Regions from separate parts of the Metabacillus rhizosphaerae genome, predicted to be linked through region 3. Evidence: a T-box and tRNA genes for the amino acid it is inferred to sense, from the RefSeq annotation. Region 3 holds a T-box; the other regions hold tRNA genes.
What was found. The T-box of region 3 lies ahead of tyrS (tyrosine--tRNA ligase). A T-box ahead of a tRNA ligase gene usually reads a tRNA of that ligase, here a tRNA-Tyr.
Positions count from the first base shown of each region.

Region 1: it encodes a tRNA-Tyr, which carries the amino acid that the T-box ahead of tyrS (tyrosine--tRNA ligase) is inferred to sense. The anticodon was not compared.
Region 2: it encodes a tRNA-Tyr, which carries the amino acid that the T-box ahead of tyrS (tyrosine--tRNA ligase) is inferred to sense. The anticodon was not compared.

Region 1 is NZ_CP147403.1:495,333-499,598, forward strand. Features, by position in the region: gene WCV66_RS02445 (anti-sigma factor family protein) at 1-184, opposite strand, end outside; gene sigW (RNA polymerase sigma factor SigW) at 199-762, opposite strand; gene WCV66_RS02455 (hypothetical protein) at 867-1,004, shown strand; tRNA gene WCV66_RS02460 (tRNA-Ala) at 1,033-1,108, opposite strand; tRNA gene WCV66_RS02465 (tRNA-Gly) at 1,127-1,201, opposite strand; tRNA gene WCV66_RS02470 (tRNA-Lys) at 1,208-1,280, opposite strand; tRNA gene WCV66_RS02475 (tRNA-Gln) at 1,290-1,364, opposite strand; tRNA gene WCV66_RS02480 (tRNA-Tyr) at 1,532-1,615, opposite strand; tRNA gene WCV66_RS02485 (tRNA-Thr) at 1,631-1,703, opposite strand; tRNA gene WCV66_RS02490 (tRNA-Val) at 1,709-1,784, opposite strand; tRNA gene WCV66_RS02495 (tRNA-Glu) at 1,788-1,862, opposite strand; tRNA gene WCV66_RS02500 (tRNA-Thr) at 1,890-1,962, opposite strand; tRNA gene WCV66_RS02505 (tRNA-Asn) at 1,965-2,039, opposite strand; rRNA gene rrf (5S ribosomal RNA) at 2,050-2,165, opposite strand; rRNA gene WCV66_RS02515 (23S ribosomal RNA) at 2,415-4,266, opposite strand, start outside.
Region 2 is NZ_CP147403.1:87,070-91,335, forward strand. Features, by position in the region: partial or broken gene WCV66_RS26765 (hypothetical protein) at 193-379, opposite strand; gene WCV66_RS00460 (DUF3231 family protein) at 435-1,439, opposite strand; tRNA gene WCV66_RS00465 (tRNA-Leu) at 1,650-1,731, opposite strand; tRNA gene WCV66_RS00470 (tRNA-Leu) at 1,752-1,837, opposite strand; tRNA gene WCV66_RS00475 (tRNA-Cys) at 1,854-1,927, opposite strand; tRNA gene WCV66_RS00480 (tRNA-Gly) at 1,939-2,013, opposite strand; tRNA gene WCV66_RS00485 (tRNA-Gln) at 2,077-2,151, opposite strand; tRNA gene WCV66_RS00490 (tRNA-His) at 2,193-2,268, opposite strand; tRNA gene WCV66_RS00495 (tRNA-Trp) at 2,284-2,357, opposite strand; tRNA gene WCV66_RS00500 (tRNA-Tyr) at 2,366-2,449, opposite strand; tRNA gene WCV66_RS00505 (tRNA-Thr) at 2,465-2,537, opposite strand; tRNA gene WCV66_RS00510 (tRNA-Phe) at 2,570-2,642, opposite strand; tRNA gene WCV66_RS00515 (tRNA-Asp) at 2,815-2,891, opposite strand; tRNA gene WCV66_RS00520 (tRNA-Met) at 2,895-2,971, opposite strand; tRNA gene WCV66_RS00525 (tRNA-Val) at 3,000-3,075, opposite strand; tRNA gene WCV66_RS00530 (tRNA-Glu) at 3,079-3,153, opposite strand; tRNA gene WCV66_RS00535 (tRNA-Ser) at 3,172-3,263, opposite strand; tRNA gene WCV66_RS00540 (tRNA-Asn) at 3,268-3,342, opposite strand; rRNA gene rrf (5S ribosomal RNA) at 3,359-3,474, opposite strand; rRNA gene WCV66_RS00550 (23S ribosomal RNA) at 3,599-4,266, opposite strand, start outside.
Region 3 is NZ_CP147403.1:2,148,587-2,152,852, reverse strand. Features, by position in the region: gene rpsD (30S ribosomal protein S4) at 1-448, shown strand, start outside; gene tyrS (tyrosine--tRNA ligase) at 548-1,810, opposite strand; T-box leader at 1,870-2,092, opposite strand; gene WCV66_RS10465 (transglycosylase domain-containing protein) at 2,280-4,266, shown strand, end outside.

The sequences.
Region 1 (4,266 bases), 1.7 Mb from region 3:
CCTTTGGAGCTTCAATATGGGATGTACTTTGGACAAGCGCAACAGCCTTTTCAAGCTCATGAAAATGTTGATAGCAACTCTCACAGGTGTGAAGATGGTCTTTCACCTTAATTTCTTCATCACTAGATAATTCATGATCCATATATTTATGCAAAAGCTGAACAAACTCAGAAGAACAGCTCATATATTCTCACCTCTTTATAAATGCCTTAATTGCTTTCTTAGGGCTTCTCTCCCTCTGTGAATCCGTGTTTTGACAGTACCAATTGGAATGTCGAGAATTTCACTTATTTCTATTAATGATAGCTCATCAATATACTTTAAGACAATAACTGTTCGATACTTATCAGGGAGCTTTAAAATTTCTTTTTGAATTGTTTGTTGTAGTTCCATTGTTTCAAGTTCTTCTTCCGGTAAAGCTATTTCAGCAGCTACTTGGGAATACATCGTTAATCCATCTGTTCCTGACACCTCTGCATCAAGATAATAATCTGGCTTCTTTTTTCGAATACGATCTATTGATAGATTTGTTGCAATTCGGTATAACCATGTCGAGAATTTTTTATTCATATCATACGTATGAATATTTACAAATGCTCGAATAAAAGCTTCTTGTGCAATATCCTCTGCTTCGTGCGCGTTTCCGAGCATTCTGTAGCATAATTGATAGATTTTATCCTTGTACAAATCAACTATTTCCGCAAATGCATTTTGATCGCCTTTTCTAACCTGTTTTATTCGATTCTTTACTATCGTTTCCATTCAACATACCTCCGCACTCTGCGGGTCTCTTTATATACGTATAACTTTCCATTTGGTTTCATTTTATTTACATAAATTATTTTAACAAATTTTGGAGGTTATTGGTGATAAATTTTCAATTAATTATTAAGACGAGCAATAAATCAGGACTACTTGAAATAGACCTCTTCGTTATTCATAAAAACTATCACCAAAAGCACGTTATTCTAGTATTTACAAATAACAAAAAACCACAAACATAAGTTTATGGTTTGAATTTTCATATAGTATTGGTGGAGCCTAGCGGGATCGAACCGCTGACCTCCTGCGTGCAAAGCAGGCGCTCTCCCAGCTGAGCTAAGGCCCCAAAAGCCAAGGGATTCTATGGAGCGGAAGACGGGATTCGAACCCGCGACCCCCACCTTGGCAAGGTGGTGTTCTACCACTGAACTACTTCCGCAAAAGATGAGCCATGAAGGACTCGAACCTTCGACCCTCTGATTAAAAGTCAGATGCTCTACCAACTGAGCTAATGGCTCTAAATAAAATGGCTGGGCTAGCTGGATTCGAACCAACGCATGTCGCAGTCAAAGTGCGATGCCTTACCGCTTGGCTATAGCCCACTGATTAATCATCATAGTCTTATGTGCTAGTAATTAATAATGTATAACATATTATAAACATTGATTAGTGATTTTATTCACAACTAGACTTTCAAACAAAATCAAAGATAAACAAATTATGAAATGGATACCCATTTTCCTTCGTTTATCTACATTTTTTATGTAAATGGTGGAGGGGGGCAGATTCGAACTGCCGAACCCTAAGGAGCGGATTTACAGTCCGCCGCGTTTAGCCACTTCGCTACCCCTCCATATGTGTGAAACAGTGCCGGCAAGAGGACTTGAACCCCCAACCTACTGATTACAAGTCAGTTGCTCTACCAGTTGAGCTACACCGGCATAAATGGTGGAGGATGACGGGATCGAACCGCCGACCCTCTGCTTGTAAGGCAGATGCTCTCCCAGCTGAGCTAATCCTCCGAATGGTGACCCGTACGGGATTCGAACCCGTGTTACCGCCGTGAAAGGGCGGTGTCTTAACCGCTTGACCAACGGGCCATGAAGTGTTTAATAAGTCTCTGTGTAAGCTTCCAACCGGGCTCGAACCGGTGACCTCTTCCTTACCATGGAAGTGCTCTACCAACTGAGCTATGGAAGCAATGGCTCCGCAGGTAGGACTCGAACCTACGACCGATCGGTTAACAGCCGATAGCTCTACCACTGAGCTACTGCGGAACAATTTAAAGCCTGGCAACGTCCTACTCTCACAGGGGGAAACCCCCAACTACCATCGGCGCTGAAGAGCTTAACTTCCGTGTTCGGCATGGGAACGGGTGTGACCTCTTCGCTATCGCCACCAGACAATTACGACAAGAATTATTATACTATTTTGAAAGAATATTTCAAGTGTTTTTTACAAAAAAATATATTCCTTCAAAACTAGATAACGATTCACAATTCAATTCACTGAGTTTACGCTTTTACTTTGTCCAGCTACAGAAGCCAAATCCTACGGTAATTTCACTCTCTCGTACGAAGTCAAAGAACGACTTCTTCTAAGGTCGCTCCAATTCCCTATGGATTTAAGCGGTCTTCTTCCGCTTTTCTATTTAGGTTAAGTCCTCGATCGATTAGTATCTGTCAGCTCCACACGTCACCGCGCTTCCACCTCAGACCTATCAACCTGATCATCTTTCAGGGATCTTACTAGCTTACGCTATGGGAAATCTCATCTTGAGGGGGGCTTCATGCTTAGATGCTTTCAGCACTTATCCCTTCCGCACATAGCTACCCAGCTATGCCTTTGGCAAGACAACTGGTACACCAGCGGTGCGTCCATCCCGGTCCTCTCGTACTAAGGACAGCTCCTCTCAAATTTCCTACGCCCACGACGGATAGGGACCGAACTGTCTCACGACGTTCTGAACCCAGCTCGCGTACCGCTTTAATGGGCGAACAGCCCAACCCTTGGGACCGACTACAGCCCCAGGATGCGATGAGCCGACATCGAGGTGCCAAACCTCCCCGTCGATGTGGACTCTTGGGGGAGATAAGCCTGTTATCCCCGGGGTAGCTTTTATCCGTTGAGCGATGGCCCTTCCATGCGGAACCACCGGATCACTAAGCCCGACTTTCGTCCCTGCTCGACTTGTAGGTCTCGCAGTCAAGCTCCCTTGTGCCTTTACACTCTACGAATGATTTCCAACCATTCTGAGGGAACCTTTGGGCGCCTCCGTTACATTTTAGGAGGCGACCGCCCCAGTCAAACTGCCCACCTGACACTGTCTCCCAGCCCGATAAGGGCTGTGGGTTAGAATTTCAATACAGCCAGGGTAGTATCCCACCGACGCCTCCACCGAAGCTAGCGCTCCGGCTTCTCAGGCTCCTACCTATCCTGTACAAGCTGTACCAAAATTCAATATCAGGCTACAGTAAAGCTCCACGGGGTCTTTCCGTCCTGTCGCGGGTAACCTGCATCTTCACAGGTACTATAATTTCACCGAGTCTCTCGTTGAGACAGTGCCCAGATCGTTACGCCTTTCGTGCGGGTCGGAACTTACCCGACAAGGAATTTCGCTACCTTAGGACCGTTATAGTTACGGCCGCCGTTTACTGGGGCTTCGGTTCAAAGCTTCGCTTACGCTAACCTCTCCCCTTAACCTTCCAGCACCGGGCAGGCGTCAGCCCCTATACTTCGCCTTGCGGCTTCGCAGAGACCTGTGTTTTTGCTAAACAGTCGCCTGGGCCTATTCACTGCGGCTTTTCCGGGCTATTTACCCTAAAAAGCACCCCTTCTCCCGAAGTTACGGGGTCATTTTGCCGAGTTCCTTAACGAGAGTTCTCTCGCTCACCTTAGGATTCTCTCCTCGCCTACCTGTGTCGGTTTGCGGTACGGGCACCTCTCACCTCGCTAGAGGCTTTTCTTGGCAGTGTGGAATCAGGAACTTCGGTACTATAGTTCCCTCGCCATCACAGCTCAGCCTTATGTGACAACGGGATTTGCCTCGTTGTCAGCCTAACTGCTTGGACGCGCATATCCAACAGCGCGCTTACCCTATCCTTCTGCGTCCCCCCATTGCTCAAATGGTGAGGAGGTGGTACAGGAATTTCAACCTGTTGTCCATCGCCTACGCCTTTCGGCCTCGGCTTAGGTCCCGACTTACCCTGAGCGGACGAGCCTTCCTCAGGAAACCTTAGGCATTCGGTGGAGGGGATTCTCACCCCTCTTTCGCTACTCATACCGGCATTCTCACTTCTAAGCGCTCCACTAGTCCTTACGGTCTAGCTTCACAGCCCTTAGAACGCTCTCCTACCACTGTTCTAAAAGAACAGTCCACAGCTTCGGTGATACGTTTAGCCCCGGTACATTTTCGGCGCAGAGTCACTCGACCAGTGAGCTATTACGCACTCTTTAAATGGTGGCTGCTTCTAAGCCAACATCCTGGTTGTCTAAGCAACTCCA
Region 2 (4,266 bases), 2.1 Mb from region 3:
TGGCATATTTACAATCATGGTTAATAGGCTCTTTTATTTATGCTGTTACGTGTGTAATGAGCGGAAAAAGGCGAATAAATATAGCATTTTTTATTTATGTAGTGTTAATATCATGATTTTTTGAATAACTATTCCAATCGATATTCCTCGAATCAAAAATAACATTGGCTAACCAAACAGGATCCAATAAGAATAAAACATCAACCACTGATAATCTGCATGTTTTATGGCACCACAAATTTCACCATGAAAACTTAGAAGTATTACCTGGTTAAAATTGGCTTGTACATTAATCAGAAATTTAAGTATCAATAAAACTGTGCCTTTAAAATACTTACCGTTTAAATACTCCAAATCCAGGAAGTGCGATGCTCCACATAAGTCTTTCAAATGGATTCTTATTCACTTATACATACCATGTAACAATGTATTTATTATTTTTCTTTTGCTATTTCTTTTCTATTAGGAGCAAGTGGTGGTTGTTCTAACCATTTATTTTTCACCATAATATTAAACCATTCTTTTGTTACAATTAGATTTTTAAGTATGACACCTTCGTAAACCGTTGCAAGGTCTGTTCTCATGGCTGATGCTAAACCTGCCCCGTGATACAATTGTGCAGCTTGAAACAAGAAGCCCATATGATACAACATTAACTTATCAGAAAAAGGAGAGTCCGTTGAAGTTGTCACTTCTGTTTCCCACGACTTAGGAGCTGGTAAATTATCCTTGTGCATTATTTTTGTAAGGGATTTTATTTGACCATCAGCTGTTTTCTCAGACTTCTCTAAAAACTTTCTTACTTCTTTTGATTGAGAGACCTGACTAAATCCAATAGAAAGAGTTTTAGCCATAATACTCTTTTTAAGGTTGAAAGAAATACTGATGATTTCTGTTGCAGCTAAACGTCTCCCTTTTCCGAAAAATCCATCTGTGAAATCTTGGCTAGAAATAAATTCAGGGTTCTTCGAAGGATAAAATAAAGGGTCTCTTTGAAAATTCCCTTTCTCAAGCAACAATTCAATAGTTTGATGATACATTTTTTTTGCATCGTTATCGCATGAATCGTAATAATCTCGTAAGTCTTTTCTAACAGAAACACCTAATGAAGTGATATGACCGAGCAAACCATGTAAAGTCATGATATGTAAATAATTTAAGCAAAATATATCAGTAAACAGTCTTTCTGCACCTTTGTTGAGGTCAGATTCAGTAAATCCAATTGGAACTGGAAACCCTTCGTTTTCCATAATAATCACGATTTGTTTCTTTTGTTTTTCGAAGGTCTTGATAGCATCCTCAAAAATATTTTTTATTGACTCATCCTCAATTATAGAGAACATATATCTATTTACTACATCTGTCATTGTTCCGTTTACATATTCTCCCCACAATGTTCCTATTTCGGAAGATGTGAGTTTTAATTTATCTTTTTCCATATTATCACCTCTTAGATTATTATCCTCTAATAAAGCAATAGTTATGTGATTCTTATTTTTTAGTATATGCTGCTTAAGTTATAAATTCGTATTTACGGGTTTGAATATATATCTACATTTATCATAGCCTTAAACGCAAAAAAGCGACGTTATTTCTGCGAATAATTACGCCGAAATAACGTCGCTATAACGTTCGAGAATTCCATTTGATACCAGTGGTCGGGGTCGAACCGACACTCCTCACGGAACACGATTTTGAGTCGTGCGCGTCTGCCAATTCCGCCACACTGGCAAAAAAAATAAAATCAAAAGTGCCGAGGACCGGAATCGAACCGGTACGGTAGTCACCTACCGCAGGATTTTAAGTCCTGTGCGTCTGCCAGTTCCGCCACCCCGGCAAGGGTGTAGTTTAAATGGAGGCGGCAACCGGATTTGAACCGGTGATAAAGGTTTTGCAGACCTCTGCCTTACCACTTGGCTATGCCGCCATTCATAAAACTGGAGCGGAAGACGGGATTCGAACCCGCGACCCCCACCTTGGCAAGGTGGTGTTCTACCACTGAACTACTTCCGCAATCTAACTTATTTAACCGTATACTCTAGCCTATGCAAGAGAAACGAAAATGTGTATAAGAAATGGCTGGGCTAGCTGGATTCGAACCAACGCATGTCGCAGTCAAAGTGCGATGCCTTACCGCTTGGCTATAGCCCATCGATGAATTTTCATGAGAGTTATTTTTAATATAAAATAAATGGGGCGACTGATGGGAATCGAACCCACGAATGCCTGAACCACAATCAGGTGCGTTAACCACTTCGCCACAATCGCCACTATATTTTAAATTGGCAGGGGCAGTAGGAATCGAACCCACACCAAAGGTTTTGGAGACCTCTATTCTACCGTTAAACTATGCCCCTATTTTAAATGGTGGAGGGGGGCAGATTCGAACTGCCGAACCCTAAGGAGCGGATTTACAGTCCGCCGCGTTTAGCCACTTCGCTACCCCTCCATATGTGTGAAACAGTGCCGGCAAGAGGACTTGAACCCCCAACCTACTGATTACAAGTCAGTTGCTCTACCAGTTGAGCTACACCGGCATACTTAAATTTCAAAATCTTTTCTTTAAAGGTGGCTCGGGACGGAATCGAACCGCCGACACATGGATTTTCAGTCCATTGCTCTACCAACTGAGCTACCGAGCCATTAAGTTTACGGCTTCCGTTAAGCTTCAAATCTCTTCGTCAACTCCTGCACTCACATCCTCACGTATTAACATACGCTCCGGTGTTCGTTTAGTCGTTTCCTCGACCTTTTTGCTTACCGAAACCCTTTTACTTAAGAAAAGTAAAAAAGTAATTTTTCTTATTAAATAAATGGCGGTCCGGACGGGACTCGAACCCGCGACCTCCTGCGTGACAGGCAGGCATTCTAACCAACTGAACTACCGGACCATTTGGTTGCGGGGACAGGATTTGAACCTGCGACCTTCGGGTTATGAGCCCGACGAGCTACCAGACTGCTCCACCCCGCGATAATAATAGTTGTTCTAAGTTTTAAAATGGTGGAGGATGACGGGATCGAACCGCCGACCCTCTGCTTGTAAGGCAGATGCTCTCCCAGCTGAGCTAATCCTCCATATGGTGACCCGTACGGGATTCGAACCCGTGTTACCGCCGTGAAAGGGCGGTGTCTTAACCGCTTGACCAACGGGCCATTATTTATTATAAGTAGTGGCGGAGAGCAAGGGATTTGAACCCTTGAGACAGCTTACACCGCCTACACGATTTCCAATCGTGCTCCTTCGGCCACTCGGACAGCTCTCCAAAATGGCTCCGCAGGTAGGACTCGAACCTACGACCGATCGGTTAACAGCCGATAGCTCTACCACTGAGCTACTGCGGAATAATATAATATAACAGCCTGGCGACGTCCTACTCTCACAGGGGGAAACCCCCAACTACCATCGGCGCTGAAGAGCTTAACTTCCGTGTTCGGCATGGGAACGGGTGTGACCTCTTCGCCATCATCACCAGACATTTGTGACAAAGACTATTATACTATTTTAGAAGAATATTTCAAGTGTTTTTTTAAACTTTTTATATTCCTTCAAAACTAGATAACGATTCACAATTCAATTCACTTCATTTAACGCCTTTATTAGGTTAAGTCCTCGATCGATTAGTATCTGTCAGCTCCACACGTCACCGCGCTTCCACCTCAGACCTATCAACCTGATCATCTTTCAGGGATCTTACTAGCTTACGCTATGGGAAATCTCATCTTGAGGGGGGCTTCATGCTTAGATGCTTTCAGCACTTATCCCTTCCGCACATAGCTACCCAGCTATGCCTTTGGCAAGACAACTGGTACACCAGCGGTGCGTCCATCCCGGTCCTCTCGTACTAAGGACAGCTCCTCTCAAATTTCCTACGCCCACGACGGATAGGGACCGAACTGTCTCACGACGTTCTGAACCCAGCTCGCGTACCGCTTTAATGGGCGAACAGCCCAACCCTTGGGACCGACTACAGCCCCAGGATGCGATGAGCCGACATCGAGGTGCCAAACCTCCCCGTCGATGTGGACTCTTGGGGGAGATAAGCCTGTTATCCCCGGGGTAGCTTTTATCCGTTGAGCGATGGCCCTTCCATGCGGAACCACCGGATCACTAAGCCCGACTTTCGTCCCTGCTCGACTTGTAGGTCTCGCAGTCAAGCTCCCTTGTGCCTTTACACTCTACGAATGATTTCCAACCATTCTGAGGGAACCTTTGGGCGCCTCCGTTACATTTTAGGAGGCGACCGCCCCAGTCAAACTGCCCACCTG
Region 3 (4,266 bases):
AGAGAAGCAAAAGCTTCGTCATATGTATGGTGTAAATGAACGCCAATTCCGTAACCTATTTGATAAAGCTGGCAAAATGGCTGGTAAACATGGTGAGAACTTCATGATTCTTCTTGATGCTCGTCTTGATAACGTAGTATACCGTTTAGGTTTAGCACGTACACGTCGTCAAGCTCGTCAATTAGTTAACCATGGTCATATCCTTGTAGATGGCGGACGTGTAGATATCCCATCTTACCAACTTAAACCAGGTCAAACAATCACTTTACGTGAAAAATCTCGCAACCTTGATATCGTTAAGGAAGCAATCGAAGTAAGCAACTTCGTACCTGATTACCTAACTTTCGACGCAGACAAATTAGAAGGTACATTCACACGTTTACCTGAACGTTCTGAATTACCTGCTGAAATTAACGAAGCTCTTATCGTTGAGTTCTACTCTCGTTAATAAGAAAAATCCTGGTCTATGGACCGGGATTTTTTTATTTCTATATTTTAAAAAAAGTGGTTAACTCTTTTAAGTTAACCACTTTTTTGCAGTCTAATATTATGCGTAACGAATTAAGAAATATTTCTTTTTCCCTCTACGAATTACAGTAAACTGTCCATCAATTTTATCTTCATCTGAAATAACTTTGGATAAATCTTGAATACGATCTCCGTTTATATAGATTGCACCATTTGTAATATCTTCTCGTGCTTGACGTTTTGATGGGGCAATTTTAGCTTGAATAAGCAAGTCAACTAAGCCAATTTCAGTCTCTTCCATTTTAGTAGATGGTACATCTTTGAATCCTTCTAAAATTTCATTACCTGTTAACTGTTTAATATCCCCACTAAACAATGCCTCAGAAATCTTAATTGCTTGTTGTAAAGCTTCTTCACCATGAACGAGTTTTGTTACTTCTTCAGCTAACGATTTTTGAGCTAATCGTTTTTCAGGTGCATTTTTAATCTCTTCTTCAAATTGCTCAATTTCTGTCTGAGATAAGAATGTAAAGTATTTCAGATATTTTACTACATCACGATCATCTGTGTTGATCCAAAATTGGTAAAACTCATATGGAGATGTTTTTTCACGATCTAACCAAATCGCTCCACCTTCTGTTTTTCCAAACTTCGTGCCATCTGCTTTTGTAACAAGAGGAATCGTCAATCCATACGCCTTAGAATTTTCTTCAGATTTACGGATTAGCTCTAGACCTGCTGTAATATTTCCCCACTGATCACTACCACCAATTTGTAGTTTACATTCATTTTGTTCGTATAATTTTAAGAAATCATAGGATTGTAAGATCATGTAACTAAACTCAGTAAATGAAATACCAGATTCGATACGGGTCTTAACTGAATCCTTAGCAAGCATGTAATTAATACCAAAGTTTTTCCCAACGTCACGCAGGAAAGAAATAACATCTAGACTACCAATCCAATCATAGTTATTCACAATAACTGCTGGATTAACATCCGCTTCAAAGTCAAGGAACCTAGATAATTGTCCTTTAATTCGATCAGACCAATCCTGTACAATATCTGCAGTATTTAAAGTACGCTCTGCCTTCTTCCCACTTGGATCACCAATCAGCCCAGTAGCACCTCCAACAAGAGCTATTGGATGATGTCCGTTTAGTTGGAATCTTTTAAGCGTTAACACCGGAAGCAAATGACCAATATGAAGACTATCCGCAGTAGGATCAAATCCAGAATAAAGCTTAATTTTATCTTCCTGAAGTACTTTAGCTAGTCCAGCCTCATCTGTAACTTGGTTTACTAAGCCTCTAAATTGTAAATCGTTTAATAATTCACTCATAATCGTTCTCCTTTGTCGTTTTTTTCAGGTGAATGAACACCAAAAAGCCCCTTCATTACTGAAGGGGCGAAATATTCGCGGTACCACCCTACTTAGGATTAAAACACAAATAATCCTCACTCGGTAATCTAACGGTTAAACCGTCTTTTTCTACTCAGTTGACCTTTTCAAAAAAGAAGCTCATGGACGTAATTCACGGAGTATCTATATGCTGATTTCCACCACCCATCAGCTCTCTATAAAAGGGAGATCTCCACTACTGAACCCAATCTCAGCGATTTCATATATAGTTATGATAAATGAATTTTAACCATAAACTCAGACGAATGTCAATTGTTTGATAAATAATTACACTTTTAAAATAAGATTTGACCGTAAAGGCTACCTCTTATCCCATTCCCTTTATGACAAAACCCTACAAAATATGCGTTTTTTTTGGTATAATAAGTTGATTCGGGGGGATTGCATAATGAAAAAAAAGGATGAAAAACTTAGGCGCTTCACGCCTTTTAACAAAGATGTAGTTAAAGGCTTTCGGATATCATATAACGTTATAGGAAATCTTCTTTTATTATTTCTAGTCATTGGCCTCATTGGCATGTGCTTTGCTGGAGGTGTCGGTGCTGGATATTTCGCTTCATTAGTAAAGGACGAACCCATTCGTTCATATGAAGTTATGAAAAATGATATTTACAATTATGAAGAATCATCAGAAGTATACTTCGCAAATAACGTATATCTGGGAAAATTAAGCGCTGACATTGATCGTGAAGAAGTAAAATTAGAAGATATCTCAGAGCATGTCATTAATGCTGTCATCGCAACTGAGGATGAGCTATTTTATGAGCATGAAGGAGTTGTACCGAAAGCAATCATGCGCGCTTTGTTTCAAGAGTTCACAAATGCTTCAGTTCAAACTGGTGGTAGTACTCTTACACAACAATTAATTAAAAATCAAATATTAACAAATGAAGTTTCATTTGATCGAAAGGCAAAAGAAATTCTTTTAGCTCTACGCTTAGAGAAATTCTTTGAAAAAGATGAAATTATCGAAGCCTATTTAAATGTAACGGATTTTGGACGTAATTCAAATGGAAGAAATATCGCCGGTATTCAAGCGGCTGCAAAGGGTATTTTTGGTGTTGAAGCAAAAAACTTAAACATCGCACAATCTGCATTTATTGCTGGTTTGCCGCAAAGTCCTTTCGGCTATACACCATTTTCTAATGATGGCGGTGCTATAAAGGATAATCTTGATCCTGGGATTAACCGCATGAAAACTGTATTAAGTCGGATGTATTCTGGAGGATATATAACCAAAGCAGAATATCAAAATGCATTAGCATATGATATTCGAGCAAACTTAACAGCGAAAAAGCCATCTCCTATCGACGAGTATCCTTTTTTAACTTATGAAGTTGAAGATCGTGTAAATAAAATTATTATGGTTCAGCTTGCGAAAAAGGATGGGTATACGGAAGAAGAATTGAACAAAGATAATGATCTTTATAATCAGTACTATTCTTTAGCAGATGATGAGATCAGGCATAATGGCTATCGTATTCATACCACAATTAATAAAGATATCTACGACAAAATGCAAGATGTCGTCGCTCAGTATGAATATTATGGTAGTGATAAACCTGAAGAGATAAAAGACCCCGATACAGGACAAATAAAAACTGTTCACGAGCCGGTTGAAGTCGGTGGAGTCTTAATCGAAAATGGTACAGGAAAAATGATTAGCTTTGTTGGTGGACGAGACTTTGACCGTGAAAACCTAAACCATGCAACACAAGCTGAGCGCCCAAATGGTTCTACAATGAAACCATTGCTTGTCTATGCTCCAGCAATGGAACTAGGTAAATCACAACCGGGTTCTGTCATCGCAGACGTCCCTTTTTCATTAGGAAAATGGAAGCCTAAAAACTATGGTGGGGGCTATCATGGATTAACGAGTGCTAGAACAGCTTTAAAGCATTCCTATAACATTCCTGCCGTAAAAACATACATGAGTATATTAAACCAAAATCCGGTATCTTATTTAGAAAAGATGGGTTTTACAAGTCTCCAGGAAGCAGATTATCATAATGCATCATTAAGCTTAGGTGCAATGGAGAGAGGCGTAACAGTTGAGGAAAATGTAAATGCATATGCAACTTTTGCGAATAATGGTAAATTTATTGATGCTTACATGATAGAAAAAATTGAAACAAGCGACGGAGAAATTGTCTTCCAGCATGAAAAAGCAGAAACTAATGTATTCTCTGCTCAAACTGCTTATTTAACAATCGATATGATGCGTGACGTTATTAGTAGCGGAACAGCTGCATCATTGAAAGGTTATCTGTCATTTAGTGCAGACTGGGCTGGTAAAACTGGAACAGGGCAAGACTATAAGGATGCTTGGTTTGTAGCATCAAACCCTAGTGTGACATTTGGAACATGGATTGGAT